2 regions of the Dermacoccus sp. PAMC28757 genome follow, and region 2 is predicted to be linked to the other one. Evidence: predicted binding sites of a transcription regulator. Region 2 holds the regulator's gene; the other holds the start of a gene.
What was found. The regulator LexA, encoded in region 2, represses DNA repair genes until DNA is damaged. The targets are predictions, from matches to a motif close to TCGAACANNTGTTCGA.
Positions count from the first base shown of each region.

Region 1: the regulator LexA is predicted to act here: its motif matches at 2,131-2,146, upstream of ruvC (crossover junction endodeoxyribonuclease RuvC).

Region 1 is NZ_CP060292.1:2,383,241-2,390,427, forward strand. It holds gene ruvB (Holliday junction branch migration DNA helicase RuvB) at 1-805, opposite strand, end outside; gene ruvA (Holliday junction branch migration protein RuvA) at 802-1,407, opposite strand; gene ruvC (crossover junction endodeoxyribonuclease RuvC) at 1,404-2,051, opposite strand; gene H7F30_RS11380 (YebC/PmpR family DNA-binding transcriptional regulator) at 2,233-3,006, opposite strand; gene H7F30_RS11385 (potassium transporter Kup) at 3,214-5,151, shown strand; gene H7F30_RS11390 (hypothetical protein) at 5,369-5,947, opposite strand; gene H7F30_RS11395 (glycosyltransferase family 4 protein) at 5,950-7,101, opposite strand; gene H7F30_RS11400 (phosphatidylinositol mannoside acyltransferase) at 7,106-7,187, opposite strand, start outside.
Region 2 is NZ_CP060292.1:2,622,026-2,629,212, reverse strand. It holds gene H7F30_RS12495 (ComEA family DNA-binding protein) at 1-585, shown strand, start outside; gene H7F30_RS12490 (ComEC/Rec2 family competence protein) at 582-2,960, shown strand; gene H7F30_RS12485 (LysR family transcriptional regulator) at 3,010-3,927, opposite strand; gene H7F30_RS12480 (Sir2 family NAD-dependent protein deacetylase) at 3,995-4,834, shown strand; gene lexA (transcriptional repressor LexA) at 4,848-5,567, opposite strand; gene H7F30_RS12470 (LysM peptidoglycan-binding domain-containing protein) at 5,834-6,247, shown strand; gene nrdR (transcriptional regulator NrdR) at 6,495-6,956, shown strand; gene H7F30_RS12460 (vitamin B12-dependent ribonucleotide reductase) at 7,030-7,187, shown strand, end outside.

The DNA.
Region 1 (7,187 bases), 240 kb from region 2:
TCGCGTCGACATCGAAGAGGTCGAGCGCGGCTCGGGCCGACCCCAGGTCGACGACCTGACGGCCGTGCACCTGCGCGTAGTCACGGACGCGGCGCAGGAGTCGGTTCGCGATGCGCGGGGTACCGCGCGAGCGACCGGCGATCTCCTCGATGCCCTCGCGTGTCGCGGGCACGCCGAGCAGGTCGGCGTTGCGCGCGAGGATGGCAGCAAGATCGCTCGCCTTGTAGTAGTCGAGGTGGCCGGTGAAGCCGAAGCGGTCACGCAGCGGCGCGGGCAGCAGCCCCGCACGCGTGGTGGCGCCGACGACGGTGAACGGCGGCAGTTCGAGCGGGATGGCCGTCGCGCCCGGCCCCTTGCCGACGATGACGTCGACGCGGAAGTCTTCCATCGCGAGGTAGAGCATCTCCTCCGCCGGGCGGGCCATGCGGTGGATCTCGTCGAGGAAGAGCACCTCGCCCTCGGTGAGAGAGCTGAGGATGGCCGCCAGGTCACCCGCGTGCTGGATGGCTGGTCCGCTCGTGATGCGAATAGGGGCCTCGAGCTCGCTCGCCACGATCATGGCGAGCGTCGTCTTGCCGAGCCCGGGAGGGCCTGAGAGGAGGACGTGGTCCGGCGGAGCACCGCGTCGGCGCGCCGCCTCGAGCACGAGACCGAGCTGATCACGCACCCGCTCCTGACCGGGGAAGTCGGCCAGCTTCTTCGGTCTCAGGGCCGCTTCGAGCTGCTGCTCGTCCTCAGAACCGTGCGGGTCGACGAGGCGCGGCGAGATGTCGGCGCTGTGGTCCTCGAAGTGCGCCGGACTCATCGGCCGAGCTCCCGTAGGGCCAGGCGCAACAGGACGGGCGTCGTGGCGCCGTCGGCCTCGGGCAGCTTGGCGACCTTGGCCACGGCGTCATCGGCCTGCTTGGCGCTCCAGCCGAGCCCCACGAGCGCCTCTGCCACCTGCGAGTCACCCGGCGTCGTCGCGGCAGGTACCTCGGGCGTGGCCTGTGTTTCGCCCGTACCGACGGGCACGACCTTGTCGCGCAGTTCGAGGACGATGCGCTCGGCGCCCTTCTTGCCGATGCCGGGCACCTTCGTCAAGGCGGTGACGTTGCCTGTCGCGATGGCCGACGACAGCTGCGCCGGGTCGTGAACGGCCAGCATCGCCAGCGCGAGGCGCGGCCCCACCCCGCTGACGGTCTGCACCTGCTCGAACAGGGCGCGTTCGTCGTCACCGCCGAAGCCGAAGAGGGTGAGCGAGTCCTCACGCACCACCAGCGACGTCGCCAGGCGCATCGACTCCCCCGGGCGCGCCGAGGCGGCCGTCGCAGGCGTGGTGTGGACGAGCAGCCCGACTCCCCCGACCTCGAGGACCACGGTGTCGAGCGTCGCTGCTGCGACGGCGCCGGTGAGGCTGGAGATCATGGACGGGCTCCTCGGGTGGTGGCGTCGCGGGTAGCGGACGAGCGCAGCGGCTCACGATACTGCTTGGCCGCCGAACGGGATCGACGCGCCGCAGCAGCTTCTGCGGCACGGTACTGGGCTGCCGCCGGGGCGAGTGGACGCTCGCCGTCGGTGTTGGCCCGACGGGCGGCACCCGCACCACGCCAGTGGTGACAGATGGCAAGAGCCAGAGCGTCGGCGGCGTCAGCAGGCTTGGGGGCGCTCTCGAGACCGAGGATGCGCGTCACCATGGCCGTCACCTGAGCCTTGTCGGCCCGCCCGTTGCCCGTGACAGCTGCCTTCACCTCGGACGGCGTGTGCAGACCGAGCGGCAACCCGCGCGACGCAGCAGCGAGCATCGGAACGGCGGAGGCCTGGGCGGTGCCCATGATGGTCGAGACGTCGTTTCGGGCGAACATGCGCTCGACGGCGACGGCGTCCGGCCTGGTGCGTTCGAAGACGGCCTCGAGTTCCACCTGCAACTCGTGAAGACGCTCGTGCAGTGGGGTGTCCGCACCGGTGCGGATCACGCCGACCGTGACGATCTGCAGGCGACCGCCGAGAGCGCCCTGAACCACTCCGACGCCGCAGCGCGTCAGACCGGGGTCAACGGCGAGCACACGCATGCGCAACGCTCCTTCCCCTGACGGGACCGCTCCGGCACCTGACCAACAAGCTGACAAGACGATGAGTCGACGAGTCGATGCGAACACCTGTTCGCACCCGATCACTCTACCGTCGCACACGCCGAAGGCGACCCGACCCGCCGAGGGTCGAGCCGCCTTCCGCTCGTGACGTGCTTGCCGATCAGTCCTCGGCGTCGAGTTCGGCGAGAACCTCGTCCGAGACCTGACCGTTGGCGAAGACGTTCTGCACGTCGTCGCTGTCCTCGAGTGCCTCGATGACACGGAACATCTTCTTCGCGCCGTCCTTGTCGAGGGGAACCTCCATCGACGGCATCCACGAGGCCTCGGCGGAGTCGTAGTCGATACCGGCCGACTGCAACGCCTCACGCACACCCACGAAGTCGCCCGCTTCGGAGACGATCTCGAAGGACTCACCGAGGTCGTTGACCTCCTCGGCACCGGCCTCGAGGACGATCTCGAGGACGCCGTCCTCCGTCGCGTCGTCCTTGTCTCCCTGGTCCTTGGGCACGATGACGACGCCCTTGCGGTTGAACAGGTAGGCGACCGAACCGGAGTCGGCCATCGAGCCGCCGTTCCTCTGCAGAGCGGTGCGAACCTCGGCGACGGCGCGGTTCTTGTTGTCCGTCAGGCACTCGATGAGCACGGCGACGCCGCCAGGGGCGTAACCCTCGTACATGAGGGCCTGGTACTCGGCTCCACCGGCCTCTGCGCCCGAACCGCGCTTGACGGCGCGGTCGATGTTGTCGTTGGGGACCGACGACTTCTTCGCCTTCTGGATGGCGTCGTACAGCGTCGGGTTACCGGCCGGGTCGCCGCCACCGGAACGGGCCGCAACCTCGATGTTCTTGATGAGCTTGGCGAACAGCTTGCCGCGCTTGGCGTCGATCGCAGCCTTCTTGTGCTTCGTCGTCGCCCATTTGGAGTGGCCGCTCATGTCTCCCTCTCGCTGGTCCGTCGTGCCGTTCCTCTGGGGTTCTGTCGCGGTGCTCCTTCGCCGAAGGCCCGCGGGGCGGCTCACGACGACACGCGCGTCCACCCGTCAGATCTTTCGGCAGTCTAACGGGGTGCGCTCCTCGCCTCACATCTGCTCAGGTGAACCACAGTTGCCGCGACACGCCACTGCAGGTTCATACTTTCGGACGTGACATCTTTGAACGGGTCCGCGTCGGTCACTGCGGAAACTGACGAGCGGGCCGGCGGGCACCGGAAGAAGGGTGCCGGCGCGCTCGTGCTCGGCGCGCTCGGTGTCGTCTTCGGCGACATCGGCACGAGCCCCCTGTACTCCGTGCAGAGCGTGTTCAACGTCAGCCACAACGCCGTCATCGCCAACGAGGCAGACATCTACGGAACGATCTCCTGGATGTTCTGGTCGCTCACCATCATCGTGACGATCAAGTACGTGCTCTTCGTGCTCCGCGCCGACAACGACGGCGAGGGCGGCATCATGGCGCTCGCGGCGCTCGTGCGCCAGGGAGTGCCCAAGGCCGGCAAGCGCTGGAGCGTCGTCATGCTTCTCGGCGTCATCGGAGCATCGCTGTTCTTCGGCGACAGCGTGATCACCCCCGCCATCTCCGTCATGTCGGCCGTCGAAGGCCTCGAAGTCGTGCGGCCCGGACTCAACCGGTACGTCGTACCGATCGGCGCCGTCATCATCACGATCCTGTTCCTCGTGCAGCGCAAGGGCACCGAGGTCGTCGGCAAGTTCTTCGGCCCCATCATGATCCTGTGGTTCGTCACCATCGCCGCCCTCGGCATCGGCCAGATCGTGCGCGACCCGCACATCCTCAAGGCGTTCCTGCCGAACTACGCCACGCTGTTCGTCGTCGAGCATCCCTTCATCGCGTTCATCGCCGCGGGCTCGATCGTCCTGTGCGTCACCGGCGCCGAGGCCCTCTACGCCGACATGGGTCACTTCGGGCGCGCCCCCATCACCCGAGCCTGGTTCCTCCTCGTGTTCCCCTCGCTCATCCTCAACTACATGGGCCAGGGCTCGCTCATCCTCACCAACCCGGACAAGATCGCGAACCCGTTCTTCCTCCTCGCCCCCGAATGGGCGAAGCTACCGCTCGTCATCCTCGCGACCATGGCCACCGTCATCGCCTCCCAGGCCGTCATCTCCGGCGCGTTCTCCGTGGCACGACAGGCCGAACGAACCGGTTACCTGCCCCGCATGACCGTGCGTCACACCGGCCAGGAGGAAGAGGGCCAGATCTACATCCCCGGGGTCAACTGGGTGCTCTTCATCGGCGTCATGCTTCTGCTCTTCGCCTTCCGCAGTTCCGAGAAACTCGCCGTCGCCTACGGCCTCGCCGTCACCGGCACATTCCTCATGACGACGACGCTGTTCCTCGTCTACGCCCACAGCACGCTCAAGTGGCGCACCTGGCGCATCGTCACCCTCGGCGTCGCGCTCTACCTCTTCGAAGGCATCTTCTTCCTCGCCAACGTCGCCAAACTGCTGCACGGCGGTTGGCTACCCGTCGTCATCGCACTCGGCATCGGCATGTCCATGCTCACCTGGCAGAAGGGGCGCGCCATCGTCGCCACCCGCCGCCAGAGCATCGAAGGTCCCCTCGCCACCTTCGTCGAAACAGCCCGCAGCGGCGACCTGCGCGAAGTGCCCGGCACCGCCGTGTTCCTCCACCCCGACAAGGACACGACGCCCCTCGCCCTGCGCGAGAACGCCAACTTCAACCACGTCATCCACGAGAACGTCTTCATCGTCAGCACCCTCAGCGCCAACGTCCCCCACGTCGCCCCCGAAGACACCGTCATCCTCGACCAACTCGGCAACGACTACGACCGCATCACCCACCTCACCCTCAAGTACGGCTTCCAGGACGACCAAGACGTCCCCGCCGCACTGCGCATCGCCAAGGAACAAGGCGTCGACATCGACCCCGACACCGCCTACTACTTCGTCTCCGAAACCAGCCTCATCGACACCGGCCGCCCCGGCATGAACAAACTGCGCAAACTGCTCTTCATCGCCATGACCCACAACGCCGCCGTCCCCGCCGACTACTTCCGCCTCCCCAAGGAGCGAACGGTGATGATGGGAGCGCAGATCCTTTTGTAGGGCGCTCGCGCCCTACAAAAGGATCTGCCTGTCTTTTCCCTTGCGCTGTCGCACCGAGCGCCGGTCCGAGCTTGCGAGGACCGACGCTCGGTGCGACAGCGCTTCGGGGGCGTCCGCTTCCAGCCGGGTTCGGTTCTTGAAGAGCGTTGTGGCTTGGGTGCTTGCCTGGCTTTTCAGGCGGCGATTTCTGGGTTGGGTTTTCGAGGAACGGGGGTGTTCAGCGCCAGGCTGATGTTGTCGTCAGACCCTCGACGTGGTCGTCGAACTCCACCGGGCGCGGCAAGTGGGTGCGGCCCGCCAAGTGCAACGCCCGCACCACCGGCTTCGCGCGCACCCGACGGACATCCGTCACCGCCTCGTTGTGGAACCGGTGCGCCAACTCCACCCGCTCACACGCGTCGCCCAATCGACGCCGCACCTGCGTGCCCGCCGCCGACGCCGGAGCCCAGTCCTCGACCACCGCGCCGAGGGCCGCCGTCAGCTCGCCCTCGATGAGCGCCCGTTCCTCGGGCACACCCACCTCCTGCACCTCTGCGGTGATCTGAGCGCCTTCCGACGCCTCCAGCGACGCACTCGCCGCCGACGCCAGGAGAAACGCACTCGCGGCGTCCAGGTCGGCGCCGTTCGCCAGTTCCAGGGCAACCTCCGCGCGCCGCACCAACTGGGCGTCGAGCGCCGCGAGCGACCCCTCGACCCGTGCGTGCAACCGGTCGAGCCGGGCAGCCGTGTAGCTCAGGTACCACGCGATGGCGAGCGCTCCCGCGAGCAGGAGCGCGACAACGGTCCATTCCTGCACGGCTACGACCTCCTCGCGATGCGCAACGTCCGCTCACTCACCTCGTGCGAGCTCGCCACCGTCTCGTACGCCGTAAGGATGTGGCGTGCGACGGTGCTCCAGTCGTAGATGCGGGCGCGCTCCGCACCTCGACGCGCCAGGTCTGCGCGGCGCTGGGGGTCGTCGAGCAACGCCGTCACACGGCGGGCGAGGTCGCCCTCGTCGCCCGTGCGGAACAGGACACCGCAGCGCCCACCGTCCAAGACGCGGGCGAACGCCTCGAGATCGCTCGCGACGACCGGCACTCCTGCGCTCAGCGCTTCGACGAGGATGATGCCGAAGCTCTCCCCGCCGGTGTTCGGCGCGACGTAGACGTCGACGGAACGGAACAGCGAGGCCTTCTCCGCGTCGGAGATCATGCCGAGGAACTCGATGCGCGAACGGACCTGCTCGGGAACGGCCTTGAGCACCTCGTCACGCTCCCCCGGCCCGGCGACGAGCAAGCGCACACCGGGGTGGCTGCGCGCGATCTGCGGCAGGGCGCGCACGAGCACGTCGAGCCCCTTGCGCGGCTCGTTCATCCGCCCGAGGAACGCGATCGTCGGGCGCTCGTCCGTGCCGCGCCACGCAGGGTTCTGGGGTGCCTGCGCAAATTGGTCGACGTACACACCGTTCGGGACGACGACCGCGTCACCACCGAGGTGACGCGCCACCGTCTCACGCGCTGCCTGCGACACCGCGATGCGGCCCGTGATCTTCTCCAGGCCAGGACGAAGCAGCGGGTGCGCGGCGTGCAGCGCGCGAGAACGCACGTTGGAGGTGTGGAACGTCGCCACGACGGGTCCGTCATACGCCCACAGGGCGAGCATCGACACGCTGGGGCTGACCGGCTCGTGCACGTGCAGGACGTCGAACTGACCGCGCTCCAACCAGCGGTTGACGCGGGCAGCCGTCAGTGGGCCGAAGGCGAGGCGCGCCACGGAGCCGTTGTAGCGAATCGGCACGGCACGCCCGGCGCTGACGAAGTAGTCGGGCATGTGCGTCTCGTCGTCCGCGGGCGCGAGGACGCTCACGTCGTGGCCGGCGCCGATGAGGTACTCGGCGAGGTCGCGCACGTGCAGCTGCACGCCGCCGGGCACGTCGAACGAGTACGGGCTGACGAGACCGACGCGCATCGTGTCAGTTCCCTCGCGGCGCGCGGTTGCCGAGGTCGTCGACGAAGACGCGCTGCATCATGTGCCAGTCCTCGGTGCGCTCGACG
Region 2 (7,187 bases):
GTCGCGGGTCGTGCCACAGTGTCGAGCACCCCATCGGGCGCTGCCGCGGCGCCCACGAACGCTGCCTCGACAGCGGCCACCCCCGCCGCGGCGGCGTCGCCGTCGGCGCTCAACATCCACGTCGTCGGGGCGGTGCGCACTCCCGGCGTCGTCACGGTCACACCGGGCGCCAGGGTCGAGGACGCCGTCAGGGCAGCCGGTGGGCTGAAGGGAGCCGATGCTTCCGGCATCAATCTCGCGCGGCCACTCGCCGACGGAGAGCAGGTCATCGTGCCGAGGCCGGGGGAGTCCCCGCCGGTTCCCAGCCCGCCCGCGGCTCCGGCGGGTGGTCAACCGTCAGCGGGTGCAGCGGCCATCACACCGGGAACCCCGGGGGCCTCTGCAGGGGCGTCCGCCCTCGTTAATCTCAACACGGCCGACGCGGCCGCGCTCGACACCCTGCCCGGAGTGGGACCGGTCCTCGCGCAGAGAATCCTCGACTGGCGCACGGAACACGGCCGATTCTCGAGCGTCGAGGAGTTGGGTGAGGTCAGCGGCATCGGTGACAAGGCCCTGGAGCGGCTGCGCTCCAAGGTCACGGTGTGAGGAGCGAGCACGACCTCCGGCTGCTCGGCGCGGCATGTTGTGGCTGGGGCGTGCTCGCCGTGTTGCTCGCACTACGAGCCTCGGCCACCGAGGTCGTCGTGGTGGCGCTCGCCGCCGCAGCGCTGGGGGGAGCACTGTTCCTGTCGCGGGTTCGGCGCGCGCTCGTCGTGGGCGTTGCCTTCTGTGCGGTCGTCACGGCGCTGATCGCCACGGCGGCCGGAGGACAACTCGCTCACCAACGTCAGGGGCCGCTCGCCGAGTTGGCGGCCGAACGAGCCAGCGGAACGTTCGAGGCCGTCGTCACGGGGCAACCCCGCGCCCTTGAACCTAAGGGGCCGGGCGCTGCGGAGACGCGGTATCTCGTTCCCCTCACCGTGCACCGAGTCCAGGCCCGTGGAACGCGGGTCGACGTGGCGACGCCGGTTGTCCTGATCGGTGACGGACGGTGGCGGACCGTGCCGTGGAGAGCTCGGCTCGATGTGAAGGGCAGACTCGCGCCCTCGGAACGGCTCGGGTCTGCCCAGGCGCTGCTCGTGGCGCGCGGTGGACCTCGTGTCCTTGACGGGTCGCCACCGGTCATCGCACAACTCGAAGTCTTGCGCCGGGGTCTGTCGCACGCGGCTCGAAACCTCCCGGACGACCCGCGCGGCCTCGTGCCGGCTCTCGTCGTCGGTGACGTCGCCGCGATCCCGGCCGAGTTGAACGACGACATGAGCGTCACGGGCATGTCGCACCTCAACGCGGTGAGCGGGTCGAACGTCACCATCGTGCTCGTCGCGGCGTCGTGGTGTCTGTCCTGGTGTGGTCTGCGTCGGCGCGCCCGCACAGTGGTGGCTCTTCTTGTCGTCCTCCTCTACGTGCTCGTGTGCCATCCGGATCCGAGCGTTGTCCGTGCCGGAGCGATGGGCATCGTCGGCTTGCTCGGCACGTCGTGGGGCAGACCGAAAGCTGCCTGCCCGGCGCTCGGGGCGGCCATCACGCTGCTCCTCATGTGGGATCCGTGGCTCGCCGTGAGTGCGGGGTTCGCGCTCTCGGCGCTCGCCACGCTCGGCCTCGTGCTCTTCGCGAAGCGATGGGCGAACGCCCTGACGGAACGGTTGCCGCAAACGCCGTCGTCGAAGCTGACCCACGCGATCGAACTGTGTCTCATTCCCGTCGCCGCCCAGGCGCTGTGCTTGCCCATCCTCGTGGCGCTGAGTGGTGCCGTGTCGCTCGTTTCCCTGCCAGCGAACGTTCTCGCGGAGCCCTTCGTCGCACCGGCCACGCTCGCGGGGATGGTCGTTCTGCTCGTGGCACCACTCGTCCCGGCTCTGGCCGATCTGCTCGTGTGGGCGGCGGGTCTTCCCGCCTGGGTCATTTCCACGATTGCCCACGTCGCCGCGTCCGTGCCAGGGGGCTCGTTGCCGTGGCCGAGCGGGGCGCCCGGCATCGTGCTGGCCGTCGTCCTCCTCGCGGCGCTCCTGTTCGGGTGGCGAATCGTCCCGTGGCTCGGCCTTCGAGGGTGGGCATTCGTCACGTTGGTGGCGCTCGTCCCCGCGGCCCTGTGGCTTCCGATCCCCGGAGAGGGACGCGCAGATCCGGGGTGGCTGTATGCCCAGTGCGACGTCGGGCAGGGAGATGCCGCCTTGGTACGCACCGGTGAGCAGGCGGCGATCCTCGTCGACACCGGACCCGAGGAAGGGGACGTCACCGGGTGCCTCGATCGTCACGGCGTGACGCGTGTGGACGCCGTCGTGCTCACGCACCTGCATGCCGACCACGTCGATGGTCTGGGGGCCGTACTCGAGCGGCAGCCGTCGGTCGAGGTCTTCGTGACGTGGCTGACGAGCCACAGCTCGAGCCCTCGTGGTGGCCGAGGGGAGAGGGATGCCGATGCCCAGACGAGGCAGGTGTTGCGCCGTTACGGGAAGGTTGCGCAACGCCTCGCACCGGGTCAGCAGGTCCGTGTCGGTGACGCCGTGCTCGACGTCCTCTGGCCGCGCCGAGCGTTGGCGGCGGGTTCGCCGGTCAACAATGCTTCCCTCGTGCTCGATGTGGCGACGCCGAGCGTGCATGCGCTCATGCTCGGCGACGTCGAACGGGAGGCGCAGGCCGCGTGCATCGGGGAGGTGACGCGCCGAGCAGCGTCGCGTCCCTACGACCTCGTCAAGGTCGCTCACCACGGCAGCGCGAACCAGAGTGCCGGGCTCTATCGGGCGGCTTCGGCGCGGGTCGGCCTCATCGGGGTGGGGGAGGGCAACGATTACGGACACCCGAAGGAATCGCTCCTGTCGTTACTCGCCCAGAGCGGAACAGCCGTCTACCGAACGGACCTTTCAGGAGACCTCGACGTCGTACCCGTCGGTAGATCGCTCACGGTCGAACCGCAGAGATGACACCGGTGAGAGTCGCAGGAGATTCCACTCGCGAGCCGGAGGGAACCGGCTACAGGTTCGGCAGAGCGTCGGTTGCTTCCCGCAGCGCGTCGAGGGTGGCCTTGACCGCCGGCACACGCTGGAGGTCGGGCGTGGTGACAGCCTGAACCGAACGACGGCTCGCCGGCTCGATGGCGATGGTGGCCACGCGGGGGTGCTGGGTCGAACGCAGGATGAGCTCCGGGATGAGGGCCACGCCCAACCCCTCGGCCACGAGTCCGAGCACGGTGACGTAGTCCTCGGTCTCGAACGCGACGTCAGGGGTGTAACCCGCCGAGGTGGCGAGCGAGAGCAGGTGGCCCCGGCAGCGCGGGCATCCGGCGATCCACGACGCGGACTCGAGCTCCTCCATCGACACGGAGCCCCTTCCGGCGAACGGGTGATCGGCCGGTACGGCGAGGCGCACCTCGTCCTCGAGCAGGTCGAGCGTGGTGAGCCCCTCGAGATCCTCCGCGTGTGCCGCGATCTCGTCGCCGTCGTAGGAGAACGCGACTGCAACATCGCAATCTCCCGCCCGAAGCGCCGCGAGTGACTCCGGCGGCTCCGCTTCCGCGAAGGTGACCTGAACGTCGGGGTAGCGCTGCTTGACGAGCGACAGCGCTCGTGGGACGACGGTCGACGAGGCCGAGGGGAAGGCCATGAGGCGCACTCGTCCCGCCCTCAGGCCGGCGATCGAGGCCACTTCGCCCTCCGCCGCCTCGAGAGCGGCGAGCACCGGAGTGGCTGTGCGGGCGAGCACGTGGCCCGCCTCGGTCAGACGCACCGAACGTCCGAGGCGCTCGACGAGAGCCGTGCCCGTCTTGTCCTCCAAGCGGCGCACCATCTGGGACACGGCAGGCTGGGAGTAGCCCAGGGAAGCAGCGGCAGCGGTGAAGCTACCCTCCTGGGCAATGGCTTTCATGACCCGAAGGCCGGCGGCGTCGATCATCCGTAGAGAATAACCCGGCGTTATCGGATGTTGTAGTTTCTATCGATTGTCGAATGAGGGGCCACCTGTGACTGCAGAGTTGGCGGAGTTCGTCGCGCAGGGCGACCTGTTCGTGCTCACCGGGGCGGGTCTCTCGACCGAGTCGGGCATTCCCGACTACCGCAAGCCTGACGGCACCCGCCGAACGGTTCCCATGACGTTCCAGCAGTTCCTCAGCGGGGACGACGCGCGCCGACGCTACTGGGTTCGCAGCGCCGTCGGGTGGGAACGTTTCGCCGCGGCTCGGCCCAACGGCGGCCACCACGCTGTTGCAGCCTTGCAGCGCGCAGGTCTCGTGCAACACCTCGTGACGCAGAACGTCGACGGTCTTCATGCGGCCTCCGGAGCGGACGCCCTCGAACTGCACGGTTCGCTCTCCTCGGTGCAGTGCGTCGAGTGCGGCAGCCGCTCGAATCGAGCCGAGTTCCAGGGGCGCATCCGCGACGCCAACCCGAACCTCCCGCGCGACGTGGCCCTGTTGGCCGACGGAGACGCCGAGGTTGCCCGGAGTGCAGAGGATGCGTTCGTCCTCGTGGCCTGTCCGCACTGTGGTTCGCTCGTCGTTAAGCCCGACGTCGTGATGTTCGGCGAGAGCGTGCCCACCGCGACGGTTGAGCACTGCTACGCGCAGCTCGAACTGTCACGGGCGGTTCTCGTTCTCGGAAGTTCGCTCAAGGTGATGTCGGGCTTCCGGTTCGTCTCGGCCGGGCTCAAGGCGGGCAAGCCCGTGGCCCTGGTCGGTCTGGGAAGCATGCGCGGTTCGGAGCGCGCCGATCTCGTGCTGCACGAACCGCTTGGTGCCACCCTCACCGCGACATGCGAACGCCTCGGCCTGCAGGTGCAGACCGAGGCGAACGCGACGACGTGAGGGTGGGCGAGAGTCAGACGCTGCGCAGCACCGCCGTGACCTTGCCCATGATGCTGGCTTCGTCGCCGTCGATCGGCTCGTAGTTCTCGTTCGCGGGCAGGAGCCACGTCTTGCCGTTCGTGCGCTTGAACGTCTTCACGGTGGCCTCGCCGTCGAGCAGCGCAGCCACGATCTCACCGTTGGACGCCTCCGGCTGCTGGCGCACGACGACCCAGTCGCCGTCGCAGATGGCGGCTTCGATCATCGAGTCGCCGACAACCTTGAGCAGGAACAGTTCGCCGTCACCGACGATCTGACGGGGGAGGGGGAACACGTCCTCGACGGCCTGCTCGGCCAGGATCGGCCCGCCGGCGGCGATGCGTCCGACGACGGGGACGAAGGAGGCCTGCGGACGCTCGTTGCCCGAGTCGGTCTCGTCGTACGTGCTCTCGGACGCTGCACGCACCGAGGTGCCTCCGCGGTAACCGCGGGTGTCGGCGCCGTCGTCGGGGGAGACGACCTCCATGGCGCGAGGGCGGTTGGGGTCGCGACGCAGGTAACCCTTGCGCTCGAGCGTGGCGAGCTGGTGTGCGACGGAGCTCGGGCTCGTCAGCCCGACGGCCTCACCGATCTCGCGCAGACTCGGCGGGTAACCGCGCTCGTCGACCGAGCGCCGGATGACGGTGAGCACTTTCTGCTGGCGCGGGGTCAGTTTGCCCTTCGCGCGGTTGTTCATGGAGTGGACCTCACCCATGGCGTCTCCTCACATCGACGAAAACAGTGATCTCGCGGACGCGGACCTCGGTGCGGAGCCCTGATTCTCCCCGGAATTCCGGGGTTGTCGGTGGCCGCTGATTCGGTGTGAGCGTTCGGGATCAACGTAGGCACCACCGTACACAGTTTTCGCAAACATGTACGAGAAACACGCCGCCGACGGCCTTGCTTTCGAACGTTTGTGTCGTACAGTTGTTCTATCGCACGGATGTTCGATGCATCCGCGCCGAGTCAGGAGGAATGAACATGAGTGCTGTGCCCAGTCTGGACGTCCCGGCGGTCGCGCCGAGCCCCCGTCGTCACCTGCACCTCGTTCCGTCGGGGCCTGCGGTCGTCGATTCCCTCGAGGGTGGTCGTAGCGCGCGGCGCGCCCCGTTGACGCGTCGTGCCGTTCTCGCTCGCCGTCGCTTCGCTGCCCTTCTGGCGCTTCTGATTCTCGTCGGCGGTGGCCTCCTTGCGGCCAAGGCCGTGGCCGAAGCTAACCCTGCCGGTGGCGCGACGTCGGTCACGGTGAAGGACGGGGAGACCCTTTCTCAGATCGCCGCTCGTGAGCTGCCGTCCTTGCGTAACGACCGTGGTGTGGTGGCCATCCAGGAGGCCAACAACATGAGCTCGATGCACGTTCAGGCCGGCCAGCGAATTCTCGTTCCGGCAGGCTGAGCGGCCCCCTCGGCGTGTCGCTGGGGCGAGCCGCACATCTTTTCCGCGTCATTGCTGGGGTTGGTGCGCCGGGTTTGCCGACACGGTTGCGAGCGGTCGCCAACGCAACCTAGGATTCCTAGATGTAGGGCACAGGCGCCCTAATGCCCCCAACATGTGGTTGTTTGCGGAAGAGTTCCCGCGATGCCGGTGTTGGGGTTCATACCGTCACGAGGCGGTGGAATCCTGCGATCGAGAGGCGTGGCACGTGCACTGTCCCTTCTGCCGCAACGCCGACTCCCGTGTGGTCGACTCCCGTTCGACCGAGGACGGCACCTGCATCAAGCGTCGCCGCCAGTGCCCCGACTGCGGCAAGCGTTTCTCCACCGTCGAGACCGCGAGCCTCACGGTCGTCAAGCGCTCCGGTGTGAGCGAACCCTTCTCTCGCGACAAGGTCATGTCGGGCGTGCGCAAGGCCTGCCAGGGCCGCCCGGTTTCCGACGATCAGCTCGCCGTCCTCGCTCAGCAGGTGGAGGAGTCGATCCGCTCCAAGGGGGCTGCGGAGATCGACGCCCACGATGTCGGCATCGAGATCCTCGGCCCGCTGCGCGAACTTGACCACGTCGCGTACCTGCGGTTCGCGTCCGTCTACCAGGCCTTCGAGTCACTGACTGACTTCGAGGACGCCGTCGCCGACCTGCGCAGGCACGCTCTGCGCGACGCCGGCTGAGCTCCACAGACTCACCCCCTACTTCACGACACACCACACCAAACCCACGAGAAGTGCCAGGAGGCATGCGGTCATGACCGAGACCACGAAGGCTCGAGCCAAGTCGGGTCGCCGGAACAACGGCGTCACGATCGAGCGGATCTTCACCACCCCGGGCGTCCACCCCTACGACGCGGTGACCTGGGAGCTGCGTGACGTCGTCCAGCAGAACTGGAAGACCGGCGAGACGAT